One region of the Humidesulfovibrio mexicanus genome, then DNA from elsewhere that is predicted to be linked to it. Evidence: predicted binding sites of a transcription regulator. Region 1 holds the regulator's gene; each other region holds the start of a gene.
What was found. Region 1 encodes sigma-54, which starts transcription at its own class of promoters, with help from an activator protein. Its sites were predicted from a motif close to CTGGCACGGNNNNTGCTT; they were not measured.

Region 1 (5,022 bases):
CACCATGCAGGCTGCGCCCCACAAGCAGGATGATGTTCGACAGCGTGGGGAGCTTGCCATGCGGAATGGCGACGCCATCGCCAATGCCTGTGGTGCCGAGCCCCTCCCGGTCCAGCAGGACCGAGAGGGCAAGATCGGCATCAAGCTGCGGGTGCCTGGCGGCTACGGCCATGGTCATTTCCCGCAGAACTTCGGGCTTGCTGGTGGCCGCAAGAGCGGGCAGCACCAATTCCCGATCCAGATACTCGTCAAGACGCATTGTTAGTTTCCGGGGTCGATGAGACCGAAGTCTCCGTTCTTGGTCCTGTACAAAACGTTGACGCGGGCGGTTTCCGCATTGCGGAACACCAGAAACTCGAACTTGCGGCTCTCAAGCTGCATGGCCGCTTCATCGACGCTCATGGGCTTGGGCTCGAAGTTGTCGCTTTCCTTGATGGTTGGCGTCCGGCCAGAGCCTTCGTCAGTGAAGCTTATGACATCCATGCGCGCGGCGCGGGGCGTTCCGGCGCGGCGACGCTCCTTGTGGCGTTCGCGCATCTTCTTGAGCTGCGCCTCCAGCTTGTCAAGCACCTGGTCGATGGTCGAGTACATGTCCTCGGACTCTTCGTAGGCCGAAATATGCAGATTGTCCGCCGCAAGAACCACTTCCGCCTTGTGGCGGAACTTCTCCACGGAGAGATTGATCTGGAGTTCGGTCTCTATGGTATCGCCAATGAACTTGGCCATCTTCTCGAAACGGGAAGTGGCGTATTCCTTCAAGTGGTCGGAGGGCTCGAAATTCTTGAAGGCGAAAGAGATGTTCATGCAATACCTCCAGTAGTCTTGATGGCGCGCGGCGCCTGTTAAAACACGTGCTTGCGCTTGGAGGAAGACTCGATGTGCATGGCCGTTCGGTACTTGGCCACTGTTCTCCGTGCTATGTTCACCTCCAGTTTCTGTTTCAGGATTTCGCCGATCTGTTCATCGCTCAACGGTCGTTTTGGGTTTTCCTCGCCGATGAGCTGCTTGATGAGCGCCTTGACGGACTCGGATCCGACCTGAGTGCCGTCGTCAAGGTCCAGCGCACTGTTGAAAAAGAACTTGAGCTCAAAAATGCCGTGGGGGGTCGCCACATACTTGCTGGTGGTGATGCGGCTCACGGTGGACTCATGCATCCCGATGTCCTCCGCGACCTCCTTGAGGATCAACGGCTTGAGCCGGGTCACCCCATGTTCGAAGAAGTCGCGTTGAAAGCGGACGATACTCTCCATCACCTTGTACAAGGTGCGCTGCCGCTGGTAAAGGCTCTTCATCAGCCATTCCGCGCTGCGGACCTTGTCCTGAAAATATTCACGCTCGGCCGTGTTCTTGGCCTTGGCGTTTTCCATGTAGAAGGGGTTGAGCTGAAGGCGGGGGAACCCCTCCTCGTTCAATACGATGACGAAATCCTGCCCGACCTTGTACACGAAGACATCCGGGCTCACATACTGCGGCTCGCCGGAGGAGAAATGCGCTCCGGGCATGGGCTCAAGACTCTGGATCAGGTCGAGATAGTCCTTCAAATCCTCCATGGTGATCTTGAACTTCTTGGTCAACGGCTTGTAGCGGTGCTTCTCAAAATCCTCCAAGTGATCCCGCACGAGAGAAACCAGCACAGGATCCTCGTCGAGGCCCTGGTGCTGCAGCTGGACGAGCAGACACTCCTGCACGCTGCGCGCGGCCACGCCCACCGGATCCAGCCGCTGGATGCGCCGCACTACAGCCTCTATGTCCTCGACGGGACAATCAGGCAGCTGCTCGGCCATTTCCTCGACCGAAGCCTGCAGATATCCGCGGGAATCCAAGTTGCCAATGACGATCTCGCCGATGTCCAGATCCCGATCAGTGAAGTTGGACAAACGCATCTGCCAGGCCAGATGGCCTTCAAGACTCGGCTTGGAGGTCAGCCTGGACTCGAAGGAGAGCCCCTCTTCAGGCACTTCCAGCTCACGCCCAAGCGACTGCTTCGTAACGCTTGAAAACTCTCCGAGATAGTTTTCCCAATCCGCGCTGCGCATGAGGTTTTCGTCCTCCCTGCTCTGCGCGTCCACATGGGCGGCCTCGTAGTCGTCGAGATTGTCTGTGGCAGGTGCCGTGTCCACAACCTCCGGGTCCAATTCCTCAAGGAAGGGGTTTTCCATGAGTTCCTGCTGAATGGACTCAACAAGCTCTAGCCTGGACAGCTGGAGCAGCTTGATAGCCTGCTGCAACTGCGGCGTCATCACCAGTTGCTGCGTCAGCTTGAGTTGTTGGCGGAGCTCAAGACCCATTCACGGACACCATTGCCTTCACGTCGCCAGGGGGGAAACGCCAAAAAAATTATGAAACCTGGATATTCGCTTGCCGCCATGGTGCCACAGGCGTTGGGACTGTGCAAGTTCTTTTTGGTAACTCACCAAATATACGAACCTTTTCATAGCGGAATACATCATATGAAAAAACTGTACCAACCTTCCAGGAATGTGTAAATCCACAATTCCTTGCCCTCGGCTGCTCCCCGTGTTTCGAGAAGCCGAGACAGATCGCAACCGCCTGAAATTACGGGGTGCTACAGACTGAACGATTCGCCCAGGTAGAGCTTTCTGGCCTTGCTGCTCTGCACGATCTCCGAGGGGCTCCCCTCAAGGATGACCATGCCCTCATAGACGAGGTAGGCTCGATCGCAAATATTGAGCGTCTCCCGGACGTTGTGGTCGGATATGAGGATGCCGATGCCCATCCCCTTGAGCACGGAGATGATCTCCTGAATATCGATCACGGCGATGGGGTCGATGCCGGCAAACGGCTCGTCCAAGAGGATGAACTTGGGGTTCACGATAAGCGCGCGGGCGATCTCAAGCCTCCGGCGCTCACCCCCCGAAAGGAACATGGCGGGCTGGTTGGCAAGCTTGGTGATGGTGAACATCTCAAGCAGTTCTTCGGCGCGCGTCTTCCGCTCGGCCCGGGTCATGGGCATCTGCTCAAGAATTACGTCAAGGTTGTGGCGAACCGAGAGTTTCTTGAAAATGGAACTTTCCTGGGGCAGGTAGGAAAGACCGAGCCGAGCACGCTCGTGCAAGGGCATTTCGGTCACGTCCTGCTTGTCCAGAACGACATTTCCCGTGGTGGGATTCACCACGCCCACGAGCATGTAGAAGGTTGTGGTCTTGCCTGCGCCGTTCGGCCCCAGCAGCCCCACAACCTCGCGATCATGGATGGCGAGATTGATGTGGCGCACGACCTCGCGTTCGCCATAGCGCTTTGACAGGTTCGTCGCGATAAGTTCGGCCATGCCTATTTCCTGTCCGAACCTGGGGTAAAAAAGACCGCTTCCACACGCCGTTGCGCGCCACTCAACACTTCGCTGCGCTTTTCGTTCAGATAATACTTGATCACATCGCCGCGTACGGTGTTCTGCCCTTCGCGGAGGATGGGGTTGCCTTCCATGCGCAAAACCCCCTCGTTCACAAAATAGGTAAGCTGAGCACAGGCCCCTTCATTCTTGCCTGCGACAAGGCGCACATCCCCTTCCGCAACAATGCGGTCGATTTTTCCAGCCCCCAGGTCCGTGCCGTTTTCCTTCTGCTGGCTCCCCGGCGTCTTGGCCTTGTCGGCAAAGTAGGCCGTAATCTTGCTGGCCCAGATGGCCATGTCGGCCTGCGCGCCATGCACATTGCCCTGAAAGACAACGGCGTTATCCGTCTGGCTGTACACCATCTTGTCGGAGGTGATCCGAACAGGATCCTGATTTGCATCCTTGGCCGCTTTCACCGGTGGGCTTTGGACGGCGCTGGCTTTGAGCTCACTGCCTGGCTTCACCCCCTGCGACGACTTCCCTTTTGTGCCAGAGGACAATGCCGTGGCGGGATTCTCCGGATGGGGCGTCCCCGGCACGGCGAAACTCGTCGCCTCGGCGTAGCCAATGGCGCGGTTGGGGTCGCGTTTGGGTTCGCTCAAGTCGTACACTGCCAGCCATCCAGATGGTTTGGCGGGCTCAACGCGGACACGAACGCCCTGCTGCAGCACGCGCACCACCTGGGCGCCAGGCTCCGGCTTAAGCCGCACGGCAACTTCTCCTGCGGCCATTTTCACCTCGCCCCCTGTCGTTTGGGCTGAAGCAACGGCAACCAGCGCCAAAAGCGCCGCTACGGCGAGTACGTGGACAAACGGCCTCACGGCTTCTTCTCCTTCTTGAGCCCCTCCAGGGCGGCTGGCGTAAATTCTGCGGCAACGCCTCCCGCGGCGGTAAGCTCCCGTGTCTCCAAATTTATCTCCACCGTTGTGGCATTAACAGTGAAGTCCGGCCGGGTGACAATGACCCGGCCCTTGAAATACGCTTTCTTCATGGCGCCGATGTAGTCGAACACATCGGAACTGAGCGCAAACTGCCCAAACCGGCCAGCGATGTTGTCTCGCAGGGTCACGGTGTTGCCGGACTGATTTATCTCGCCCAGGTCGGACTTGATAAAGACCTCCTCGCGCTCAGGCCCGACATAGGCGAAAAGCTGTGGCCTGATAACCTGCACGATACGCTGGTCCAGGCTATATTCGGCGCTCGTGGCGCGAATGCGCCAGAGTTCCTTGCCATCGCTGCCCTGCACCAACTCCAGATCCTCGGCCAGAACGTCGGGCTCAGCCTTGGTCTGCGGCTTTTCGGCAGGCGCGTCGTGAACGTTGTCCCGCTGCATGTTGACCACAAGGCCGACGACCAGGCCAAGCAGGAAGATCACGATCACGGTGAAAAAAGGCTTGCGCATGCATCATCTCCACTTCTCCCAGGCCGCATCGTACTGTCCGCGGCAGCGCAGGAGGAACATCACGGCCTCGCGTACGGCTCCGTGGCCGCCGGGGCGCGTGGAGACCCATCGGGCCAGGGCCAGGATTTCCGGCTGCGCGTTGAGCACGGCCATGGGCAGCCCCACGGAACGCATAACGCCCGCATCAACCCAATCGTCGCCAAGGTAGGCGACTTCGGCGCGTTCCAGCCCCAGCCGCCCGCAGATGCCATCCACCAACGGCGCCTTG
Region 2 (5,022 bases), on a different contig from region 1:
GGCGGTGGACATGTGGTCAAGAATGGGCAGGCCCATGCCCTTGGCCATAAGCTTGAGGATGATGGAGGCCATGCAGCCAACCACCGCGAAACCGAAAGCGTAGCGGATGCCGTAGCCCTGGATGTACTTGGTGGCCACAGCGCCCACCTGCGCGCCCATGGAGGCGCCCACGAGCATGATGACGGCGGCCACGAGCTCGGTGCGGCCCTTGTAGGTGTAGGTGCCAGCGCCGTACACGCCGGAGATCGCCACTTCGAACAGGTCGGTGCCGACGGCCACGTGGGTCGGGCAGCCGACGAGGTAGATGAGCGAGGGCATACGGATGAGTCCGCCGCCGATGCCCAGGATGCCGGCCAGCCAGCCGGTGAGGAAGCTCACGAACACGGGCAGCCACATGGTGCAGTAGATGCCGGCCTCGTTGAAGTGGATCATGGGAGGAATCTTGATGGCGTGCAGCTTCTTGTGCCACTCAACGCCAATGGCCTCGCCTTCCTGTCCGGCGGCGCGCATGGCCGCTTCCTTGCGCTTCTTCACGTTGATGTCGTGGAAGACCATCCAGGCGATGGCCGCCAGGAGGATGAGGTAGCCGTAGCGCACGAATTTTTCAACGTTGCCGATTCGTTCCAGCCACATGATCATTTGCGCGCCGATTTCAAAGCCGCCCACCGTGCCGATGAGCATGATCAGGCCGAGTTTGTAGTCGACGTTGCCGAACTTGCCGTGCCGCATGGTGGAGATGAGGCTCTTGCCCGCCATGTGGGCGATGTCCGTGCCGATGGCGAAAGCCATGGGGAAGCCCAGGATGTTCAGGCCGGGGGTCACCATCCAGGCGCCGCCCATGCCGAAGAACCCACCGATGATGCCGACGCCGACGCCCAGGATGATGAGTCCGGGCCAGAATATTTTCACGCCCGCGATGGGCATGAGGACGTACAACCATTCCATATTCAGCACTCCTCTTTGTCTGCCAATCGGTTAATGGCCAGCCGCGCCGCGGGACTTCAGGTCAATGCCGATGGTGCTCATGATCATGTCGGCCAGGACGCCGAAGATCACGCCGATGGTGGGGATGAGGGCCATGGTCAGGATGGCGAAATACAGGTGGCTCTCGTTGTAAAGATTGGTCCACCAGGCTTCCCAGCCCGAGAACTTGCGGGTGTCGGCCACGATGACCACGTTGGCGACCTTTCCGCCACCGGCCGCCAGCGCCAGTTCCGGCAGCGCGATGCACAGTGTCATGCACCAGGTGAACAGCTTGAGCAGACGATTTTTCATGCGTTTCTCCTCCAAGACGGTTTGCACACTCACTTCCCTTGCCGCACATCCGGCCTGTCTTTGCTCGCTGTCGCGATTGGCCGGTTTGATCCCGCAATGTTTGCTTTTTGTTGAGCAATGGGCGTGCCACAGAAAAAAACTTGACGGATTTGTTTGGGTTGGTGTAGTCGTGCAGCAGGCTTTGCATGATTTCTGCGTGTTTTGCGCGGTACGTTTCTCCATGTTTTTGCGTGATATGCGTTGCCGTTTGCGGCGGGGAGGGGGCGTGGCCTGGGGATCCTATCGAGCCAAGGCGGAAAGCGCGGCAAGCAGCCGCTATTTCGCCACCTGGAGCGTGCGCCGCAAGCTGCTGTGCTCGCTCATACCGGCAGTGTTGCTGGTGCTTGTGGTGGCCGGGTATGTCACCAACTGGTTTTCCTCGCGCTATTTGAACCAGGCGCTGCAGCGCACGGCCCAGGTGCAAAACCTCGCGCAGGCGCGTGAGATGGAGCAACTGCTGGAATTCTATCGCCGCGCTGGGCTGGAGCTGGTCAAGGAGGGGCCGGATAGGGAACGGCTTTTCGCCGCCTTTGCGCGCTGGGACGTGCACCATCCCAATGTCGTGAGGGAACTGTCTTTCGTCGCGGCCAACGCATCGGGCAGCGTTGTGCTTGTGCGCACTGCGCCGGGCGTGCGCGAGGTTCGGCCCGACCAGTACAATGCCGTGAAGGGCAGCCCCGTGACCCACGCGGTGCGGCTGCGTGGCCGCGAGCCCGGAGTGGTGGATCTTTCGCGCCTGTCGGAAGTGGCGTATCCGCCTTCGGCGTTTCTCGACCAGGTTGGCGCACAGACCTTCGTGCTCTACAGGTTGACAACCCCGGTGCACGATGCGCGAGGAGAGTTTCTGGGGCAGCTTGTGGTGGGCGTGGACGCCCACGCCCTGCGCAACATCCTGTCTGTGTACAATTCAGCGAAATCGCCCCTCTATGCCTTCAGCCGCACCAGCGAAACCCGGTTCAGCTATTTCTTCGATGACCAAGGGTGGATTCTGTTTCAGTCGGAAAACGTGGAGGACATCGACCGCGATCTTTCGGCCGAGACGGCGCGCATGGGCATGATGGGCGACTATGGGCTCCCGGAGTTCGGAAAAGCCTTTCGGCCGCTGCCGAAGCACGAATCCTACTGGCGCATGGTGGTGAACGTGCAAGCCAGAAAGGTCGGCGCGGACGAGCTTGAGGCGTCACAGGAGACATCAAGCTTCTTGAGCCCAAGCCATTTTGTCGTCTATGCGCCGGTGCTGTTCAACGCGAATCCGGCAAAAGGGCCGGAGATCATCGGCGGCGTGGCCTATGTGGACCGCAGCCGCCTTTCCGACGCCGCAGAGTTCCGGCATCTCGACGCCATGCTCGTCATCACCCTTTCCGGAATGGGACTTGTGGCTCTGGTGACCATCTTCATCAGCCGCGTCATCACCAAACCCATGCACCAGCTGGCCGAGGCAATCCGAAGCATGTACGATGCGCGGACCCTGCGGCCCATTCATCTGGACAAGGTGGACAAGGAGACCGACCTGCTCGCGCGGACCATCAACCGCATGATTTCGTCCATCCAGGAGAAGCAGGAGCTCATTCGGCGGAGAGACGAACAAATCCATCAGGTGCAGCAGCGCGAGAAGGTCTCCTTCGACAACGAGGCCCCGGCCTCCGTGGGCTGGCGGCTGGTGGGGGACATCCCGGACCTGGTTGGGCAGAGCCAGCCCCTGGTTACGCTGCAAAGCATGATCCGCAAGGCCGCTGGCGCGGACGCGGACGTGCTCGTCGTCGGCGAGACCGGCACCGGCAAGGAGCTGACGGCCGAGGGCATCCACAAGTTCAGCGCGCGCGCCACGATGCCGTTCATTTCCATAAATTGCGGCGGACTGGACGAGAATTTGCTCATGGACACCTTGTTCGGCCATGTGAAGGGAGCCTTTACCGAGGCCCGGACCGACCGCAAGGGCGCGTTTCTGGCTGCGGACGGGGGGACGCTCTTTCTGGACGAGATCGGCACCGCCACGGACCGGGTGCAAAAGGCGCTGTTGCGCGCGCTGTCGGTCCGGCGCATCCGCCCCCTCGGCAGCGACCAGGAGGTTGCGTTCAACGTGCGCGTCATCGCCGCGACAAACGTGGACTTGATGGAGCTGGTGCAGCGCGGGGAATTCCGCGATGACTTGTATTACCGCCTCAAGGTCATTTCCATCCAGACCCCGTCCCTGCGCCAGCGCAAGGAGGACATTCCGGTGTTGGCCAACCATTTTATCAAGGAGCTTGCGGCTGCCGGGGGCAGACCGGAACTCGGCCTCTCGCGCGGGGCCCTGGAAAAGCTGATGGACCACAGTTGGCCTGGAAACGTCCGTGAACTCAAGAACTGCATCACCAGAGCCATCGCATTCGCCGAGGGGGATGTGCTCTATGCCGAGGATCTGCAGTTCGACGATGCGGCGGTGAGTCCCGCCACATTCTTCCAGGAGGAGCTTGACGCGGCTCGGGAACGTCCGGCGCGGCAGGAGCCGAACGGTTCCGGGGCACGCGGCGCCGTCGGCGCGGGCGGCGCGGACGATGCGAACGAAACCGCCTCTGGACCAGATGCCGACGGCCAGGCGGCGCACGCCTCGCCCGCAGACGCAGCAAGCGCAAAGGGGCGCGAGCCGGGCATTCGCGACGCGGCTTCGATCGCGCCATTCGATGGAAAGAGGGCATCCGTGGCCTTGCGCCTCGCCCGGGAGCGTGGTGCGTTTTCGCGATTGGAGTACCAGAAGGCGGTGGGGCCGGATATCTCGCAACGAACCGCGCAATACGATTTGCAGACGCTGGTGAAGAATGGGGTCTTGCGAAAAGTGGGTAACGGCCCGGCTACGCGGTACTTGTCCGCATAGATTTGCGCAATTGCGCTGTTGCATGTTTTTTGTTGCACGAAATGATTGCACGATTACTCCAGAGTGAACGAGCGGGGTGGAGCGCGGAGATGGTGGTTCAAAGCGAAATTCTGACCAACCTGAAACGCCTGATCCGGCTGTTGTGCGGACGCGGCGAGGACGGAGGCGGGCACGAGGAGCTGCAGGAGGAATTCCGGCGGCGCTACAGGCATTTTCAGGAACTGCTCGACTCCAACGCCGAGTTGCTGAAGATCGTCGCGGACATGGAAGTGAAGCTCCGGGGCGAGCAGCTCTTCGGCATGTCGCATATCCGGGCGCAGGCGACGCGCGCGGTGTTCCACGCCTTGCGCATGGTGGCCAGCTACGAGAACCTTTCCGGCAAGCCGGAGCCTGTGCTCAGGGCCAAGCTGGCCGAGTTGCAGCAGCAGATCAAGGATGAATTGGAGGACCGCGCGGCGACGCATGGCCAGGCCCTGGTCTTGGGCTACGAGGAGATTTCGCGCGACATGGTGGACCAGGTTGGCGGCAAAAGCGCAAACCTGGGCGAGGTGCGCAACCGGGTGGGGCTGCCGACTCCCCGTGGTTTTGCCATAACAACCACCGCCTTCACCGAATTTTTCGCCAACGCCGGGCTTCGGGAGGAAATCAAGCGCATCAAGCTCGGCATCGCGCCGGATGCGCCGGCCTCCTTGGATGCGGCCAGCGAAGAGATCCAGCGGCTCATCATCACGGCGCCTCTGCCGACCGCGTTGGAGCAGGCGATCGTCGAAGCCCACGACGCGCTGGCCAAGGAATGCGGCCGCCATCCAGACGAGTGCCCCGTGGCCATGCGCTCCAGCGCCATCGGCGAGGAC
Region 3 (5,022 bases), on a different contig from region 1:
TTGAAGGCGTGCTCTATGGCGCCCAGCCGCCCTGCCCGCTGACGGGAGCCAAGGGCCTGGCCTGGATCGAATGCGGCCCCAGGCCGGAGCGCATCCGCCGCGTGGCCTACTCCACTGGCTCCGGCGGTTCGCTCATTCCGGCCGCCTTCGCCGCCGGGGCCGACGTGTTCGTCACCGGCGACGTGAAGCACCACGCCGCCATGGAGACCACTGGCCTGGTGCTCGACGTGGGGCATTTTCTGCTGGAAGAAGAGATGATGCGCCTGCTGGCCGCGGAGCTGCAGGAATCCCTCGGCGACGGGGCCGAGGTGCGTTTCTTTGCGGGAAGAAGCCCCTTCCGCTTCCGGGCGCTGGCCTAAGGCCCGCTCCGGCAGTGCGGGGGCACAGCAATATCTTTCCGGTCCAGGGCGTTCCCGGGGCCGAATAAAGCGAGGTGCCGATGTATCAGAAGCAGATCGAGCAGTTGGTGGTCCTGCAGACCGTGGATGACGAGATCATGATCCTGGAGGCCGAGGTGCGCGAGGCCCCCCTGGAGCTCACCGGGCTGGAGACCAAGGTGGCCCAGCTGCGCGAGCGCCAGGCCCAGATCCAGGAACGCCTCGACATCCTGAAGGGCCAGCAGAAGCGGCTCGATGGAGAGATCGAGGACGACGGCCACAAGATCAAGAAGAGCAAGAACAAGCTCATGGCCGTGGGCAACTCCAAGGAATACCACGCCATGATGCGCGAGATGGACTCCATGGAGAAGCTCAACCGCCTGCGCGAGGAAGAGCGCATCGCGGTGATGGAGGAGCTGGAGCGCCAGAACGCCGCCATGCAGGAGCTCGTCACCGAGGTGGAAGGCCTTATGGAAGGCTACGACGCCAAGAAGGCCACCCTGGACGAGCGCATCGGCAAGGCGCAAAGCCGCCTGGACGCGCTGGCCAAGCGCCGCGCCAAGGCCGGCAAGGTGGTGCCGCCGCCGATCCTGGGCCGCTACGAGTTCATCCGTTCGCGCATCGAGCACCCGGTCATCGTGCCGGTGTCCGACGGCGTGTGCGGCGGCTGCCACATCAAGATTCCGCCCCAGTCGTACAACGAGCTGCAGAAGGGCAAGCAGATCCTGGGCTGCCCCAACTGCCAGCGCATCATCTTCTGGGTGGAGCACGCGCCGCACATCAACGACGAGAAATAGACCACACGGCCGGAGTTGGACGGACCGTCGCCGCGCGCCGCAAGGCGCGGGGAGGAAAGTCCGGGCTCCAATGGGCAGGGCGCTGGGTAACTCCCAGGGGGGGCGACCCCCGGAAAGCGCAACAGAAAGCAGACCGCCAGGCGGCCTTCGGGCCGCCGGGTAAGGGTGAAACGGTGGCGTAAGAGACCACCAGCGGCCGTGGTGACACGGTCGGCTAGGCATACCCCGTCTGGAGCAAGACCAAATAGGGAGGCAGGCTGGCCCGGCTATTGCCTCCGGGTAGGTCGCTTGAGGTGGTCGGCAACGGCCATCCTAGAGGAATGACGGTCTCCCGCCCTCGGGCGGTGACAAAACCCGGCTTACAGTCCGACTCCGGCTTGTGACACTGAACCGGGGGCAGGCGCACGCCTCCCCCGGACCCCTCAAGTCCCAGACCGTCCGAAGCAGACGCGGGACCAAGCCCCGCCTGCCCGGACGGCGTGGGCGGTCCCCGCAGCACGTGGACCACACGCAAGGGGAGCAGCATGACATCCACACCTCCGCGCGTTTCCGAAGCCTGGGCCGTGATCCTCGCGGCCGGAGGCGGAACGCGCCTGGCCGAGGCCCTGGCAGCCATTGGCGGCCCGCAGCGCAAGCAGTATGTCGAGCTGGACGGCGCGCCCCTGTTCTGGAAAAGCGCGCGCACCTTCTCGCGCATCCAGGCCGTGCGGGGGCTGGTGTTCGTGTTTCCGCAGGAGGACCTGCACGCCATGCGCGCCGAGGTGGAGCGCCTTTGGGAGCGCGACCCCCTGGGCCTGCCCTGGCGGGCCTGCGCGGGCGGGGCCAGACGGCAGGACTCCGTGCGCCACGGCCTGGCGGAGCTGCCGAAAGAGGCGGCCTGCGTCCTTGTGCACGACGCCGCCCGGCCCTTCGCCAGCGCGGCCCTCTGCGCCCGCGTGCTGGAGGCCCTGGGCCCGGACCGTCCCGCGGCCATCCCCGGCCTGGCCGTGACGGACACCATCAAGCGCGTGGACGCAGACGACATCGTCGTCGATACCCCGGAGCGCGCGGCAATGCGCGGCGTGCAGACCCCGCAGGGCTTTCTGCTGGCCCCGCTTGCGGCCGCGCACCAGCGCGCCCAGGCCGAGGGCTGGGAGGTCACTGACGACGCCATGCTCATGGAGCGGGCAGGACATCCTGTGCGCGTCGTCCCCGGCGAGGAGGCCAACGTGAAGATCACCACCCCGGCGGACTTGCGGCTTTTGCGCCCGTCCAGGGCAGCCTGCCCGCGCACGGGCTGGGGCTACGACGTTCACAAATTTGTCGCCAACGGCGAGGACGACCCCACCGTGCTGGCCAAGGCACGGCCCATGCTTCTGGGCGGGGTGGCCATTCCCGGCGCGCCGCGCGTGCTGGCGCACTCCGACGGGGACGTGCTGCTGCACGCCGTGACCGATGCCCTGCTCGGCATCGCCTGCGCGGGCGACATCGGCCAGCTCTTCCCGGACACAGACCAGGCCTTCGACAACATGCCCAGCGCCGTGTTCGTGGCCGAGGCGTTGGCCCGCGTCCGGGCGGCGGGCTTCCGGCCGGAGCACGCGGATCTGACCATCGTGGCGCAGACGCCCAAGCTCTTCGCCCACAAGGCGCGCATCGCCGCCCAGGTGGCGCGCCTGCTGGAGCTTGCCCCGGGGGCGGTGAACGTGAAGGCCACCACCGAGGAGGGCCTTGGCTTCACCGGCCAGCGCCTGGGCATCAAGGCCGTGGCCGTGGTGACGGCCAGCCCCGACTAACGAAAAGCCAGCCAGTCCCGCCGCGCAGGGCCGGAGCAATCGCTTCGGCCTTTTTTTTTTCGCAACGCGATAGCCGAATTGACAATTCTGCACAATTAAATGTCGCCATCGACACGCCTCACCACACTTCGCGAGCCGCAGCCGTATAGGAGAAAAGCAAAAAACCAATGGATTCTTGGCTATTTTTAGGCCAACCATTCACTTGGCCCGAGTCTTGCTTCTTTCTGGCCGCAACCCACAAAAACGCACCAGGAATGACAATTCCGTCTGCGCAAGGTGGGAAGCGCGATGTCTTCACCCTGCCCTGACGGCAAAGGCGGCTAGATGGCGGCGGACTGCGGAGGAAAGTGCTCCGCGTTCAGCTTTGTATGCAAGAATTGACAAAAAAGCAAAGCGGCAAGCCTGCGCAGGAAAGCACCCGCCAGGCAACACCGGGGCGCACCCCACGGGAGGTTTCCTCAAATGAACGCGGCGGATACTGCCTTCATCATCGTCTGCGCGGCCCTGGTCATGTTCATGACCCCCGGCCTCGGCCTGTTCTACGGCGGCATGGTGCGCAGCAAGAACGTGCTGGCCACCATCATGCAGAGCTTCATCATCGTCGGCCTGGTGTCCGTGCTCTGGGCCGTGGTCGGCTACACCCTGGCCTTCGGCACGGACATGGGCGGGGTCATCGGCGGCCTGGACTTCCTGTTCCTGGGCGGCGTGGGCATGGACGCCACGGGCGGGCCGGTGGAGAACATCCCGCACCTCTTGTTCATGATCTTCCAGTGCATGTTCGCGGTCATCACCCCGGCGCTGATCACCGGCGCCTTTGCCGAGCGCATGAAGTTCGGCGGATTTCTGGTTTTCACCACCCTGTGGCTGCTGGTGGTGTATTGCCCCATGGCCCACTGGGTGTGGGGCAAAGGCTGGATGGCCGAGATGGGCGCCCTTGACTTCGCGGGCGGCGCGGTGGTGCACATGAGCTCCGCCGCCGCGGCCCTGGCCGCGACCGTGGTGCTGGGCAAGCGCAAAGGCCATGGCAGCACGCCCTTCATCCCGCACAACCTGCCCATGACCGTGCTTGGCGCGGCCATCCTCTGGTTCGGCTGGTTCGGCTTCAACGCGGGCAGCGCGCTGGCCGCCGACGGCTTCGCGGTCAACGCCTTCGTGACCACGCACCTGGCCGCCGCGGCCGCGGCTCTGGCCTGGATCCTCATGGAGAAGCTGCACTCCGGCAAGGCCACGACCCTGGGCGCGGCCTCCGGCGCGGTGGCCGGGCTTGTGGCCATCACCCCGGCGGCGGGCTTCGTCACCGCCATGCCCGCCATCCTCATCGGCCTGGGCGGCGGCGTGTTCTGCTTCCTGGGCGTCCTCATGAAGGGCAAGCTCGGCTACGACGACTCCCTGGACGTGGTGGGCGTGCACGGCGTGGGCGGCACCTGGGGCGCCATCGCCACCGGACTTTTCGCCAGCATCAACAAGGCCAGCGGGCTTTTCTATGGCAATCCCTCCCAGCTTTGGATACAGTTGGCTTCAGTGGCCGCCACATGGGCCTTCTGCTTCATCGCGAGCCTTGTTCTCTTCAAGCTGGTGGACGCCACGGTGGGCCTGCGCGCCACGCCCGAGGAGGAAGACCGCGGCCTGGACATCTCCCAGCACAACGAGACCGGCTACCAGGCGTAGCCCGCAGGAGAACGCGTCATGAAGAAAGTCGAGATCATCACCCGCACCTTCAAGCTGGATGACATCAAGGCCGCCCTGTCCGAGATCGGCATCAAGGGCATGACCGTGAGCGAAGTGAAAGGCTTCGGCCGCCAGGGCGGGCACAAGGAAGTGTACCGCGGGGCCGAGTACCAGGTGGACTTCGTGGTCAAGGTCAAGATCGAGGTCGTGGTGGAGGACGCCCGCGTGGCCGATGTCATCGGCGCGGCCACCAAGGCGGCCCGCACCGGGCAGGTGGGCGACGGCAAGATCTTCGTCCTGCCCGTGGACGAGGTGGTGCGCATCCGCACCGGCGAAACCGGCGACGCCGCCGTCTAGCCTCCCCCCAGGCAGCGCGTCCCCCCACCTCACAGTGGACGACAACACAAC

Region 2: the regulator sigma-54 is predicted to act here: its motif matches at 1,388-1,405, upstream of CHB73_RS10620 (DVU0150 family protein).
Region 3: the regulator sigma-54 is predicted to act here: its motif matches at 3,149-3,166, upstream of CHB73_RS13130 (ammonium transporter).

The regions. Positions count from the first base shown of each region.
Region 1 is NZ_FZOC01000001.1:83,407-88,428, forward strand. Features, by position in the region: gene CHB73_RS00480 (PTS sugar transporter subunit IIA) at 1-259, opposite strand, end outside; gene hpf (ribosome hibernation-promoting factor, HPF/YfiA family) at 262-804, opposite strand; gene rpoN (RNA polymerase factor sigma-54) at 843-2,288, opposite strand; gene lptB (LPS export ABC transporter ATP-binding protein) at 2,567-3,289, opposite strand; gene CHB73_RS00500 (LptA/OstA family protein) at 3,292-4,173, opposite strand; gene lptC (LPS export ABC transporter periplasmic protein LptC) at 4,170-4,754, opposite strand; gene CHB73_RS00510 (KdsC family phosphatase) at 4,758-5,022, opposite strand, start outside.
Region 2 is NZ_FZOC01000004.1:321,613-326,634, reverse strand. Features, by position in the region: gene CHB73_RS10625 (sulfite exporter TauE/SafE family protein) at 1-945, opposite strand, end outside; gene CHB73_RS10620 (DVU0150 family protein) at 976-1,275, opposite strand; gene CHB73_RS10615 (sigma 54-interacting transcriptional regulator) at 1,541-4,168, shown strand; gene CHB73_RS10610 (PEP/pyruvate-binding domain-containing protein) at 4,258-5,022, shown strand, end outside.
Region 3 is NZ_FZOC01000006.1:187,951-192,972, forward strand. Features, by position in the region: gene CHB73_RS13110 (Nif3-like dinuclear metal center hexameric protein) at 1-359, shown strand, start outside; gene CHB73_RS13115 (zinc ribbon domain-containing protein) at 440-1,174, shown strand; RNA gene rnpB (RNase P RNA component class A) at 1,186-1,552, shown strand; gene ispD (2-C-methyl-D-erythritol 4-phosphate cytidylyltransferase) at 1,699-2,946, shown strand; gene CHB73_RS13130 (ammonium transporter) at 3,409-4,614, shown strand; gene CHB73_RS13135 (P-II family nitrogen regulator) at 4,633-4,971, shown strand; gene CHB73_RS13140 ([protein-PII] uridylyltransferase family protein) at 5,006-5,022, shown strand, end outside.